Regions from separate parts of the Pantoea sp. CFCC18177 genome, predicted to be linked through region 1. Evidence: predicted binding sites of a transcription regulator. Region 1 holds the regulator's gene; the other holds the start of a gene.
The links. Region 1 encodes PurR, which represses purine synthesis genes. Its sites were predicted from a motif close to CANGCAAACGTTTGCNTG; they were not measured.
Positions count from the first base shown of each region.

Region 2: a site for PurR is predicted at 3,437-3,454, ahead of pyrD (quinone-dependent dihydroorotate dehydrogenase). Genes of this name have one in related genera too.

Region 1 covers NZ_JBNBPL010000030.1:48,356-55,588, forward strand. The annotation lists gene ACPUC8_RS22810 (MATE family efflux transporter) at 1-256, opposite strand, end outside; gene ACPUC8_RS22815 (riboflavin synthase) at 455-1,099, shown strand; gene cfa (cyclopropane fatty acyl phospholipid synthase) at 1,149-2,297, opposite strand; gene punC (purine nucleoside transporter PunC) at 2,607-3,809, opposite strand; gene punR (DNA-binding transcriptional activator PunR) at 3,918-4,829, shown strand; gene purR (HTH-type transcriptional repressor PurR) at 4,826-5,851, opposite strand; gene cydH (cytochrome bd-I oxidase subunit CydH) at 6,126-6,215, shown strand; gene ACPUC8_RS22845 (C40 family peptidase) at 6,282-7,070, opposite strand.
Region 2 covers NZ_JBNBPL010000003.1:176,074-183,306, reverse strand. The annotation lists gene ACPUC8_RS05005 (glycosyltransferase family 2 protein) at 1-546, shown strand, start outside; gene ACPUC8_RS05000 (lipopolysaccharide biosynthesis protein) at 865-2,388, shown strand; gene ACPUC8_RS04995 (glycosyltransferase family 2 protein) at 2,385-3,374, shown strand; gene pyrD (quinone-dependent dihydroorotate dehydrogenase) at 3,493-4,503, shown strand; gene ACPUC8_RS04985 (cell division protein ZapC) at 4,778-5,320, shown strand; gene ACPUC8_RS04980 (YcbX family protein) at 5,325-6,434, opposite strand; gene rlmKL (bifunctional 23S rRNA (guanine(2069)-N(7))-methyltransferase RlmK/23S rRNA (guanine(2445)-N(2))-methyltransferase RlmL) at 6,532-7,233, shown strand, end outside.

The sequences.
Region 1 (7,233 bases):
CTGCGATGCGTTCACGTCGCCCTGAACCGTTGAGTTGCGCAACGGTTGGCGTCAAAGCCAGTAGAAGACCATGACCAAACAGAATGGCGGGAAGCCAGATAGAGGTGCCGACAGCAACGGCGGCCATATCCGTGGCGCTTACCGCACCGGCCATAATGGTATCCACAAAACCCATCGCTGTCTGAGCCACCTGAGCAAGGATGACCGGGATCGCGAGGGCCAGCAATTGACGCGCTTCTGTTAAATACTTCTGCACGTAACACCTGCTTAAATTATCAAGAGAGTGGGGTGAAATCCCCAGAGAATGCGCGGCATAGTGTAACGGGAGCACTCTGTTCCACCAAACTTTGATCGCATTTTGTTAAGTTATTTGTGTAAAGTTTGAACTCCGGCAAATTAAACGCCGCAGGCCAAGCTGTGATAAACTACGGCAAACTTCACCAAGGCTGAGATTATGTTTACTGGGATTGTGCAGGGCACGGCCGAAATTATCGCCGTTGAAGAAAAAGAGTTGTTTCGTACCCATATTGTGCGTTTGCCGGAAGAGTTGTTGCCCGGTCTGGCACTGGGCGCATCGGTTGCGCATAACGGTTGCTGCCTGACCGTGACGGCGATTGAGGGCGATCGCGTCAGTTTCGATTTGATCAAAGAGACATTGCGCATTACTAACCTGGGTGAATTACAGGTTGGCGATGTCGTGAATATTGAGCGTGCGGCGAAGTTCAGCGATGAAATTGGCGGTCACTTAATGTCCGGCCATATTATGACCACGGCTGAAATTTGCAAAATTATCCAGTCAGAAAACAACCGTGAAGTGTGGTTTAAATTGCAGGATGCGTCGCAAATGAAATATATCCTGCATAAAGGCTTTGTGGGCATCGACGGCATCAGCCTTACGGTTGGGGATGTGACGAAAAGCAAATTCTGCGTGCACCTGATTCCGGAAACGCTGGAACGCACCACGTTGGGAGCCAAAAAGCTGGGGCATAAGGTCAACATTGAGATCGACCCGCACACGCAGGCGATTGTCGAAACCGTTGAGCGCGTATTGGCGCAACGTGAAGCAGCAGCGTTAGCTCACCTCGACGACGCGGAATAAGAGAGAAAAAAGGCGCCCGCGGCGCCTTTGTTTTTTGCTTCACGCACAATCAACGTGCTACACGCAAACCGCCATCCTTCCCGCGACTGAATACCACCTGCCACAGCTGAATATCACGCGCACGGAAAGCACCCGCGCAGGCGTTGAGATAGTAGCTGAACATGCGTTTGAAACGGTCGCCGTACTTCTCTGACAGCTGCGGCCAGGCCGCCTGGAAACGTTCATACCAGGCCATTAACGTGGTGTCATAGTCAGCGCCAAAGTTGTGCCAGTCTTCCATAATAAAATGTTTCTCGCTGGCATCAGCAATTTGACGCACAGAAGGCAGGCAGCCATTCGGGAAAATGTATTTATCAATCCACGGATCGACATTCATATCCGTGGTGATGGCACCAATGGTATGCAGTAAAAATATGCCGTCTGGTTTGAGGTTGCGATCAGCGACGTCAAAATAAGTGGCATAGTTTTTCGGCCCCACGTGCTCGAACATCCCAACAGAAACAATACGGTCAAATTGCAGATTCAAATCGCGGTAGTCTTGCAACAGAATGGTGACATCCAGGCCTTCACAGCGCTGCTGGGCCAGTTTCTGCTGCTCAGCGGAAATGGTGACGCCATGAACTTTCACGCCATAGTGACGCGCGGCAAACTCCGCCAGTCCACCCCATCCGCAACCGATATCCAGTAGTGTCATACCCGGTTCGAGCTGCAATTTGCGGCAAATCATATCTAATTTGGCGTATTGCGCCTGTTCAAGCGTCTCCGCATCTTTCCAGTAACCGCAGGAATATTGCATGAAAGGATCGAGCATCAGCGAAAAAAGGTCATTGCCCAGATCGTAATGTTCTTTACCAACAATCCATGCGCGTTTTTTCGACTGTAAATTGGTCAATCGCGCGGCAGCAATGCGCAACGTATCCTTGAAATGGTGAGGCAGTTGTTTGTCCAGATGTTGTTTCAGTACGCGATGGAAAAATACATCCAGCTGTTCGCAATCCCACCAGCCGTCCATATAACTCTCACCTAAACCCAACGATCCTTCTTGCAAAACACGTTTGAAAAAATCAGGGTGCTTAACCTGAATATCCCAGGGGCGTGTGCCATTGATGGTAACATCAGCGCGTTCCAGTAATTCGCTGACGATACGAAACCAGTGGTTTTCTTCAAGGCTCACTTCTTCTATACACGATGAACTCATAGCTTCTCCATCACCTTTCCGATTTGAACCTGAGGAAATAATAGTCAATTTCCCCAGGCCTGTGAGAGAACTCACGGAAAATCCGTGCGCCACATAGCCGACGTTTTACAGAGGTATGAATCTGAATAGAAATGTCTGGCACAAATCAGGAGAGGAAGATCGTGCAGACGCCATCCCAGCGACAGAGTCGCTTAAAATTAATACAATTATGTTATTGATTTGTTACGGAAATGCTGACCCACCGAGTATATGCTCACGTGGGGCAATATTCAACGAGTTATCGTTAGTATGCTAACGAAAGTTATTTCGTTAGTGATTATCTTCGCAGGGACGAGAGTTGTGAGCAACATCACTTTGTGCGCAAGGCGAACGCTGCCAGATAAAGCCAGCCCATGCCAGCACGACCGTTGCCACCATCACGAGGGTCGTATTGTGCAGCGCTTGTGCTAATCCGGCGGATACCAGCAGACTGGCAATAAAGCACAGGCCGAGTTGAAACAGGTTCTGTAAACCCGCCGCTTTACCTGTGGCCTGAGGGAAGGGGGCCAAAGCACTGGCAACCACTATCGGGTAAATCGCGCCATTTGCCAGCGCCATGCCGCAGAAAGGCAGCAATAATGCCACTAATGATGGAGCAGGCAGCATGGCGACCACAAACAGACTGAGGATGCTCAGGCTATACACCACCAGCAGCCATGGAAGAAGTTGCGCACCCTGATAACGATTGAGCAACGCGCGGCAGCCGAAGCCACCAATCAGAAAAGCAATGGTCTGTGGGATATAGCTCAAGCCAATGTCTGCGGGTGTTAACCCTGCTGAGGCGAGAATAAAAGGTGAACCGGTTAGCCACGCGAAAAAACTGGCAGAACAGGCTGAGTAAATCAGCACGTTGCCACTGTATACGCGGGTCTTCAGCAGCGTGAGCCAGCCAGGTTGCGCAACCTTTGCAGCCTGACCCTTTTTGCGGGCAGTCAGTTGCAGGGTGCCAATGAGCAGCAAAACGGTGATCGCTGTGAGCGCGATAAAAATACTGCGCCAATGGAAGTGTCCCATTAGCCAGGCACCCAGCAATGGGGCTAAAGCTGGCGAGAGCGCGACCAGAGGCATGATGGTGGCAAACACTTTGTTGGCTTGTGCTTTCGGGTAGCGATCCACCACCAGTGCCTGCCAGCTCACGGCCGCCGCACAGACGCCCACAGCCTGTACGAAGCGCAATGCCAGCATCAGGTTTACATCTCTTACCCACAACATGCCAAGGCAGCCCAAGGCGAAAAGTGTCAATCCTGCCAACAGAATTGGTTTACGACCAAAGCGATCCGACAAGGGGCCCCAAAACACCTGCGCACAGGCAAACCCACCGAGAAACAGGCTAAGGCTGGCGCTGATCGTACCCGGAGCCGTGGCAAAATCGCGTTGCATGTCACCAAAAGCGGGCAGATACATATCCGTGGCGAGAAAGCCGAGCATACTCAGCAAGGCAAGGTAGGGCAGAAATCCTTTTGAAGACAACATAGTGATTCTCATTGGCAGATTGAACGCCGGGGAGTGTAAAAGAGTGCGTTATGGTTTGTGAAACGCTAATATTTGCAATCTGCTGTTAAAAATTTTGAAGGCAAATCCATGTGGTCTGAGCATGCACTGGAAGTAGTAGATGCGGTGGCGCGCACCGGCAGTTTCAGCGCGGCAGCGCAAGAGTTGCATCGTGTGCCTTCTGCCGTCAGCTATACCGTCAGGCAACTGGAAACCTGGTTAGCGGTTCCGTTGTTTGAACGTCAGCATCGTGAAGTCGTCTTAACACCAGCTGGTGAGCACTTTGTCCGTGAAGGGCGATCTGTTATCAAAAAAATGCTTGCAACGCGCAGGCAGTGCCAACAGTTGGCGAACGGCTGGCGCGGACAGTTGAGCATCGCGGTGGACTGCATCGTCAAACCCCAGCGCACCCGACAACTGGTGAAAGATTTTTACCGTCATTTCCCGGATATGGAGCTGATTATCAGCTACGAAGTGTTCAACGGTGTCTGGGATGCGCTGGCCGACGGGCGTGTTGATGTCGCTATTGGCGCAACGCAGGCGGTTCCGGTTGGCGGGCGTTTCGCCTTTCAGGATATGGGGGCCTTAAACTGGCGTTGCGTTGTCAGTCCCGATCATCCGTTGGTCAACAATACAGAATTAAATGATGAAATATTGCGTGCCTGGCCATCGCTGGTGCTGGAAGATACGTCTCGCGCATTACCCAGACGTATGACCTGGACCCTGGACAATCAGCGGCGTTTGGTGGTGCCGGAGTGGGAAACCGGAATGGATTGTTTGCAGGCGGGATTGTGTGTCGGCATGGTGCCAGGGCATTTAGCGCGGCCACTGTTGGATCAAGGCACGCTGGTGGAATTGCCACTGCCGCAGCCGTTTCCTGACAGCCCTTGCTGTGTCAGTTGGTCAGAGCAGCGAGCATCACCCGCGTTGGATTGGCTTCTGGCTTATCTGGGTGATGCAGAGACGCTGAACCACGAATGGCTCAGCGAAACGCGAGGTTAGCGGCGATAGTCGCGGAATGGGCCATCGGCAACGGAGCGGCGCTCAATCAAGGTCGGTTGAACCTCAATCGTTTGTGGCTCTTCACGCTTGCTGGTGATGCGATCCAGCAACATTTCGAGCGCTTTCTCACCCAACTCAGCCTTCGGTTGGTGCACGGTGGTGAGCGCTGGTGTGAAAAAGCGCGCGTTGCGCACGTTATCGTACCCGATCACGGAAATATCTTGCGGGACGCGCAAGCCCATCTCATCGGCTGCGCAAATCGCACCCATTGCCATGATATCGCCACCACAGAATACGGCAGTTGGACGCTGTTTCTGATTCAAGATTTGTTGCATCGCCTGATAGCCTGAATCGGGTTCAAAATCACCCTGCACAATCCACTCTGGCCGCACCGTGACCCCGGCTTCATTCATTGCCTGCAAGAAGCCAGCGTGGCGTCCACCGCCCGTGTTGCGTTCAAGTTGTCCCGGGATCGCGCCAATATCGCGGTGACCACGTTCGATCAAATAGCGCCCAGCCAAATAACCGCCATGGAAAGCATTGTCCTGCACGGTATCGGTAAAGTCACCGCGCGAAGCACCCCAGTCCATCACCACCATCGGGATATTGCGATTCTCCTCCAGCATTTGCAGCAGGTCATCTGGGTATTCGGAGCACATGACCAACAGACCATCGACGCGCTTCTGCGCCATCATCGAGAGATAAGCACGCTGCTTTTGCAGGTCGTTGTGCGCATTGCCAAGGATTAATGTGTAGCCGCGCTCGAAGCAGTGATTCTCAACCGCTTCAATGATCTCAGCAAAGTAGGGAGCTTCACTTGAAGTCGCCAGCAATCCCAATGTCTTGGTGTGATTGACCTTCAAACTGCGCGCAACGGCGCTGGGGGAATAGTGCAATTCTTTAATTGCTTCCCAAACGGCGTTACGCGTCTCTTCTGCGACAAAACGCGTTTTGTTGATGACATGCGAAACCGTGGTGGTGGAGACACCCGCGCGTTTTGCTACATCTTTAATTGTGGCCATGAAAAAGGTACTCCCCGGCTTATCGCAACGTACTGATAAGTATATTGTTAAACGTTTGCGTCTGCGAAGGGTTTTGCACCCGAAAATTTGGGTCAACGCTGCCTGTTCAGGCAGGAAAAATCGCTTCAGCAGGCTGTAAATACAGCATGCGCAAAATGGGTTGCGCAACGAAAGGCGGCGATTCTAGCAAGCTGGCGCGGATAACACGAGATTTTTGCCTGACGCTGTGCGAAAATTGTTTTAACCCTAATAAAAGTGTGACTAAGGAGTAGTGATGAGTACAGATCTGAAGCTGGCCCTGATGACCACGGTTGGCGCACTGTTAATGATTATTGCGTTCAGCTTTACGGCCATCCTGCATTAAACAAAAGCGTATAAAAAAAGCCGGTGCTGTGAAAGCATCCGGCTTTTTTTATACGTTGCGCAACGACTAACGAATGGTTTTCGGCGTCATCATGCGGCGTGCACCAACATAATGCTTCTCCCAGTAATCCTCACCCAACGCACTAATCTGAATGTCTTTACCGGTGCGCGGTGACTGAATAAATTTACCGTTACCAAGGTAGACACCTACGTGATCGGCAGTGCCACGATTATTAATACGGAAGAAGACTAAATCGCCTTTTTCGAGCATCTGACGCTTAATCGGCGCGGCATCATGCAAGTGATACATCTCATTCGCAGTGCGCGGGAATTTGTATTTGACTAAATCTTTGTAGGCGTACCACACCAGACCACTGCAGTCGAAACCTGTATTCGGCGAGGTGCCACCCCACTGATAAGGTTTGCCCAACTGGCCCATCAATTTGGTCATCGCTGTTTCACGCGCCTTTTGATAACGCTGGCGGTGTGATTTGCTCATGCGAATGCCGGTCAGCTCCAGCGCTTCATCATCGACTTCACGCGTTTTTTTGGCTAAGCGTTGATGGCCATATTTCTTTGCTGGCGATTTCAGCAGGGATTTCTTACGGGTGGTTTTGTGCAGCGCGGTTTCTGTCTTGCTTTGCTTCTTCAGCTTGAGTTTTTGCACCGTAGTAGACAGGCGAGACTTTTTAGCCGTGGTTTTCACCGGACGTCGCTTGCGGCGCTCATCTTCGCGCGCGCTTTTTTTCTCAGCATTATGCAAACTGGCGTTAACAGGCGCATGCGGTGAAGCAGAGGCCACATTAACGAACAGTTGGGCGAAAGCCAGTATGATAAGCGTAATCAGTAAACGCATAGTCCGGTTACAGGTTAAGCAGTCTGATAAAAAAACAGGCCGCGGCTACGTAAGAGAAATCTGATCAACGATCAGCGCCGAAGTGATTCTAATCCACTTTTTTTCCAAAAGGTAAGGCCTTTTTCTATTAATCTGTTACACGGCTTATTCTGTCGCCTTAATG
Region 2 (7,233 bases), on a different contig from region 1:
TCTCAACAGGTGTTTTCCCGCCTGCTGTGCAATGGTAGTTACACCTCAGCTGCATGGAATTATGCCGTGAAGAGAGCGTTGGTCGAACAGCATCGTCTCCGCTTTCGCGACCGCGTTCATGAGGATCACCAGTTCACCTTGTCGGCGTTTGTTTACTCACAACATGCGTGGGTCAGCCAGAAAGTTTATTATCATCAACGCGTGCGTAACGGTTCACTGACGAACAGCAGGAAGAGTGATGACTATTTCCTGCAGCGCTATAACGCCTTTATGCAGGCATTCAGCACCTTAAAAATCGCGCTGGGCCACTCTCCGTTGAAACTGAAGCTTGAGAAAGAGTATTTATTGCACTCGTTCCGCTTAATGATTTACCTCTCGCTCTATAATGGCACCGCAGTACCCGAGTATGTGATTAATGCGATTCGTTTTTTAGGCGGACAGTACGATCCAGCCAATATTAAAGAGTGGCTACTTATCCATCGGCCAGAAATGTTTATTCTGTTGCAGAATATTAAAGTGGCGAAAACATTAAAACGCGCTGCGTAATTCCATTTTATTCCGAAGAAAGGAAATAACCACGACCGGCTGTTTCTGCAAGAAAAGTGTAATAATTATCGTCATGACGGCTAAAGATGTTACAGATAATGTGCATTTTAACTTCAATTCACTTTCCTTCGGCCCATGAGAAGATTGGGGTTGGTTATTTTTAGCCATCCCAGTGAATTCTTTTTCATGGCCGAAATGGCATGTCAAAAATCTTAATTTAGCACCAAGGATAAAATTAAGAATAAGTCTGGTAGGCAGTTAGGGTGTTCTGTGTCAGGCTCTGTTTTTCAGCGAAATTTCCCAGACACCTCAATACTTATGTCAATTAAACGTAACGCTATTGCCAACTATGTAGGTCAGATTTACCTGACACTCTCGGGTATTCTGGTTGTACCGCTCTATATTCATCATTTGGGGATGGAAGCGTATGGTTTAGTCGGTTTCTTTTCGATTTTACTGACCTGGTTACAGTTGTTAGATGCGGGTGTTTCAACGACGTTGATGCGTGAGGCCGCGCGCTATCGTGCTAACCAGGCTGAATTTATCTGGTTTCCCTCTTTATTTGCCGCACTGTCAACATTCTTCCTGATTTCGACCGTGATTTTAGTGGTCATCGGTTGGCTGGCCACGCCATGGATTGCGCATCATTGGCTGGATGCACAGCATCTTCCATCTTCAGATGTGGTGACTGCAGTAGCGATTATGGTCATCACCGCCGCTATTCGTTGGCGTACCAGCCCGTATCGCAGTGTCATCGTCGGCTTTGAACATCAGGTGTGGCTCAACGGCGTCAATCTGGTGATCGTCACGCTGAGAACGTTTGGTGCCATCCTGGTGATCCAACTGTTTTCCAATCCGGTTTTGAGTTTCTTTATCTGGCAGTTACTGGTCTCGATCGCCGAAGCGGTATGTCTGATTTACAAATGTTTCCAGTTGGTGCCAGCTTCAGCGCGCAAACAGAAGCATGAGAATTTAAAGCAGGTACTTAAACCTTTTATTCGCTTCGCACTGAGTGCGGCCTACGCCAGCGCCGTATGGACGTTCATTTCTCAGATTGACCGTCTGGTACTGTCAAAAACGTTGCCGTTGAGCGAATACGGTTCCTTTACCGTGGTCGCGACGGCCGCCACCGGGATTATTTTGCTGAGCAGCCCGATTATGCAGGCTATCGTGCCGCGTATGACCGGGATGAAAACCAAAAAAGAGGGTGATGCCCAGTCGCTGACGCTGTATCGGTATACCACCCAAGCGGTGGCGATATTTATGGCTCCGCTCAGTATCACCATTGCGTGCTTCTCTGCACCGCTGTTGTGGGCATGGACGCAGAATCAGCAGGTGGTGAATGAGATGTCGTTTGTCCTCAGCCTCTATGCGCTGGGCAGTGGCGTGCAGGCAATATGTGGCTTGCTATATCACCTGCAATACGTCAACGGCAACCTCAAGCTGCATGTTAAAGGTTTCTCCTGTTTTGCCATTATTCTGGTGCCGCTCAATATTTTTGCGGCTCTCCACTTTGGCGCGATGGGTACCGGCTGGTTATGGCTGGGGCAAAACGTGTTCTACCTGCTGGGGTGGGCGTGGCTGGTGCATCGCCGCTTCGCGCCGGGCATTCATTTCGCATGGTTAACGCGTGATGTGTTGCTGGTATGGGTTGTTGCGGCGGTTATGGCCTGGCTCTGCTCACTCCTGCCCATTAGTTGGGATCAAAATCGCTGGCTGAATCTGTTATGGCTCGGGCTGATTGGCATGGTCAATCTGGGAGTGTGTTGTCTCTTACACAGCCTGGTGATCAAGCGTCTGCTGCCGTTCAATAAAGGCTTTAACGTTGAGGAGAGAGAATGAACGGCGTGAGCATGACGGTGATCGTGCCTAACTGGAACTGCGCTCCATGGTTAGGGGAAGCGATAGATTCGCTGGTAGGTCAATCTTCTCCTCCCGAGCAAATCATCGTAATTGATGATGGCTCAACGGACAACAGCGTGGCGCTACTAGAAGAGATGGCGGCTCGCTATCCACAAATCACGGTGTTGCAGGCGCAGCGTGGCGGCGTCAGTGCGGCGCGCACGCTTGGTTTGGAGATTGCCACCGGCGACTTCATCTATTTTATGGATGCGGATGATTTCATCGGTAAAACCCTGTTCGCTGATTTCCGTCGCGCAAAGGCACAGCATCCCGAAATGGAGTTGTTCTGCTTTGGCGCCAAAATGTTTACGGACTTGCCCGTCGCCCAGCGGCAATATCAACTTTTTCACCAACGACGTATCCAGGGCGCGTTTCCCGGCGGCAGCACTACCCTCCGCAATATGATCACACACCAATCTGCGCATCGCGTGTTGTGGAGCAGTATTGTCTCACGCCATTTGATTGAAAGGGTGGGGGTGCAATTTCTGCCGATTCAAAACCATGAGGATGCGCCCTACATGTTTGCCTTGTACATGCAGGCGCAGGAAGTGGTGCTCACAGGCGAAAGCTATTACTACAAGCGTTTTATGGTGACTTCGCTGTCACAACGCAAAGCCACTTTTGCCTGGGTTGAAAACTACTTTATTGCACGCGGTAACAGCGAAAGCTTTATGCAAGCGTGGGGTATGCCTGCCGATGAGTGGCTGATGGACCGCTATTACGAACCGGTGATGTACGGTTGTTTGATTGAGATGCGCAAAAATAACATCGACGTCCCCAAGGAGTGGCACGTCACCATCGACCAGTTGATCCGTAAAGTGACCGGCGAGAGCAAGCGCATGAAACTGCAGTGGTACTATCCCATGCTTTATAACGGTTTGAAGGCAAGTCGCAGTCTGTTAGCACGCTATACCGGTAAGCGCTGACTTCGATCAACTCTGCATCACCTGATTAAATTTACTTTTGCGCCAGAGGCCTTTACCATTCTGGCGCACAAATTTGCGTGCACCCGACTTCCCTCGCTTCCGCCATTCAGGAGAGTGCATGTTATATCCTATCGTCCGGCCGGCGCTGTTTAAGCTCGATCCAGAGCGTGCGCACGAACTCACCTTGCAACAATTACGTTTTATCAGCGGTACCCCGCTGGAAGGGCTGATTTGCCAGTCGCTGCCGTCGCGCCCGGTCAGTTGCATGGGACTGACTTTCCCGAACGCGCTGGGCCTTGCCGCAGGGCTTGATAAGAATGCGGAGTGCATTGATGCTTTCGGCGCGATGGGCTTCGGTTTTGTAGAAGTGGGGACTGTCACGCCACGCCCACAACCGGGTAATGATAAGCCGCGTATGTTCCGCTTAGTGGAAGCGGAAGGAATTATTAACCGCATGGGCTTTAATAATCACGGTGTCGATCACCTGGTCGAGAACGTTAAAAAGGCGCGGTTTAAAGGTATCCTCGGTATCAATATTGGCAAAAATAAAGATACGCCAGTGGAGCAGGGTAAAGACGATTATCTGACCTGCATGGAGAAGGTGTATGCCCATGCCGGTTATATTGCCATCAATATTTCCTCACCGAACACACCGGGATTACGCACGCTGCAATATGGCGAAGCGCTGGACGATCTTCTGTCTGCGATCAAATTAAAACAAAAAGAACTGCAAGAACGGCAGCTTAAATATGTGCCAGTAGCGGTGAAGATCGCGCCGGATCTTTCAGAGGAAGAATTGATCCAGGTTGCCGACAGTTTGGTGCGCCATGAAATTGACGGCGTGATTGCGACAAATACCACACTCGATCGTGCATTGGTGACGGGCGTAAAATATGCTGACGAAATGGGGGGATTAAGTGGCCGTCCGGTGCAATCCCGCAGCACGGAAGTGATCCGCCGCCTGTCGCAGGAGCTTCAGGGCCGTTTGCCCATTATTGGTGTCGGTGGCATTGATTCGCTGGTTTCTGCACGTGAAAAAGTCGCAGCCGGTGCAACCTTGGTACAGATATACTCCGGTTTCATTTATAAAGGCCCAACGTTAATTAAAGATATCGTGACCCACCTCTAAGACATTTCTCACTTTCCCGCGCCGGGGGGTTTATTTATCCCTTCGGCTCGTTTATATTTTGTGCTGCTGATGCATTTTTCAGCTTTTCTTTAGCGTTATATACCCTAAATAATTCGAGTTGCAGCAAGACGGCAAGTGGGGGAATCCCCATGAGCTTACATCAGTAAGTGACTGGGGTGAGCACGCGCAGCCAACGCAACTGCGGTTAGAAGTATGACGGGTATATTTTAAAATTAAGCGCCGTTTAGCGCAGCGATAAACTACAGGGCACATCATGAAAATTAAACCTGATGACAACTGGCGTTGGTATTTCGACGCAGAGCATGACCGCATGATGCTGGATTTGGCAGACGGCATGTTATTTCGCTCGCGCTTCTCGCGTAAAATGCTGACGCCGGATGCCTTTAATGAAAGCGGTTTTTGCGTGGATGACGCCGCGTTGTATTTTACTTTTGAAGAACGTTGCCGTCAGAGTGGATTAAAAGGCGATCAACGTGCCGAATTAGTATTAAATGCCTTGGTCGCCAGCCGTTTTCTCAAACCTCTTATGCCGAAAAGCTGGCATTTCACCAGCCATGCGCAAAGCTGGCAGCCCGGTGCGGGCGATATGGTCGCCGTGACATTAGCGGACACCGGAGAGCGGGCGCAGTTGCTGGTGGTTGAGAGCGGTGAAAATGCGGCGCTGTGCCTGCTGGCACAAAATGCGTTATCGGTTGCCGGTAAAGGCATGCAGTTAGGCGATGCAATCAAGATCATGAACGATCGCCTGCATCCTCACCAGCAGGAACAAGCAGCCCACCTGGCGAGAGCTGTTTAAACGCTTACGCCAGTTCGATGTCACCTGCCGGAATACAGCTGCAGCTGAGAATGGTGCCATCTGCACGCACTGCACTTTTCTTCAGTGCTTTTACTTCGCCAGAGACCAGCGTTACCTTGCAACTGCCGCAAATCCCGGCACGACAGGAGTAAGGGATGCGAAAGCCCTGCATCTCCAACTGTTCCAGCAACACTTGCTGATTGTCACCGATAAACGCATTTCCCTGATAGCCAATGGTCACTTCAGCCTGGTTGCTGGCGGCCGGCTTCAGCGTTTCTACCACCTCACCTGGACCATAAGCTCGCGGCGTCTGTCGCTCAAGAATGGTGACTGTATCGCCCACCCGAATCACGCCGCTGTTCAGCGCGATGAGATTCAAACCAAAATCGATATCGCCGCTGCCATCCTGGCCGCTGCGGAAGCGTTGCAACGTGGCCAGTGGTTCGCCCTCAGGATGTTTACGTCCGCTTTCGGTACCAACGGTGGTGAACACACAGCGGCTGCAGGGTTTGGGCATCTCAAAGGTGACATCGCCAATTTTGAGGGTCTTCCAGCTGTCTTCATCCCAGGCAGCGGCACCACTGACCACCAGATTAGGACGGAATTGCTCGACCCGAACGCTGGCGGGGCAGCGTTGCTGGAGATCCTGTAAAGACGACATATTCACCAGCAGGAAAGGAAAACCGTCAGCAAAACTAAGCGGCACGCTTTCAAAGCGTTTCACCCGGCGGGTTGGCGCGATTCCGGTCCAGCGCAACTGCACCGGGCGCGGGAAGAAACTGCTCAGCCACTGGTTAATCTCTGCAGGCGCGATATGTGAAGTGAAAGTATTGCCCCACACTTCAGTCGGTGCCTGCTGTGCGGTGAAATCGCTGAAGCGGATCAGCGCCTGGCTGCCATCGGGCGCATTGAGAAATAAGCCATCGGGTAACAGCGCTGGGGTAAAGCGAACCATTTCCGGATACTGCCGGGCGGTAATAAACGTCCCGTCTAACTCTGTCACCATAAAGATGCGATCAAACGCTAAACCGCTCTCCAGTACCTGTGCATGAGACAGTTGCAAACCGCGCATGGATTTGACCGGATGAATGTAGAGGCGAGAGAGCGTAATCATCAAAACTCCAACAAGACAAAAAGAAGCTAACTTTATGACATAGGACGCTGATTCGCTATAATGCGCAACAATTTTAGCAAGAGTAAAAAGTGACGATATGAATTCTCTGTTTGCCAGTACGGCGCGTGGGCTCGAAGAGCTGTTAAAAACTGAGCTGGACGCGCTGGGTGCGCAGGATTTGCAGGTGGTGCAGGGCGGCGTCCACTTCCGAGCCGACGACCGTGTGATGTACCAAAGCCTGCTGTGGAGCCGCCTGGCTTCGCGTATTTTGCTGCCGCTGGGAGAATTTGGCGTCTGGAGCGATCTCGATCTCTATGTTGGGGCGCAAAGTATCCCCTGGACCGAGATGTTCGACAGCAACACCAGTTTTGCGATCCACTTCAGCGGCACCAACGAAGTGATCCGCAACAGCCAGTTTGGTGCGTTGCGCATCAAAGACGCAATTGTAGATAGCTTTACGCGTCAGAACCTGGAACGTCCGAGCGTTGATCGTGAACAGCCGGGGATTCGTATTAATGCGTGGCTGAATAAAGATCGCGTGAGCATCGCCCTGGATCTCAGTGGCGATGCGCTGCATCAGCGTGGTTATCGCCAGCAAACCGGCCCGGCGCCGTTGAAAGAAACGCTGGCGGCCGCCATTGTGATGCGCTCCGGCTGGCAGAGCAGCACACCGCTGATCGATCCAATGTGTGGTTCCGGCACCTTACTGCTGGAAGCTGCGTTGATCGCCACCGATCGCGCGCCAGGCTTGTTGCGTACCCATTGGGGTTTCAATCGCTGGAAAAATCATAATCAAGCG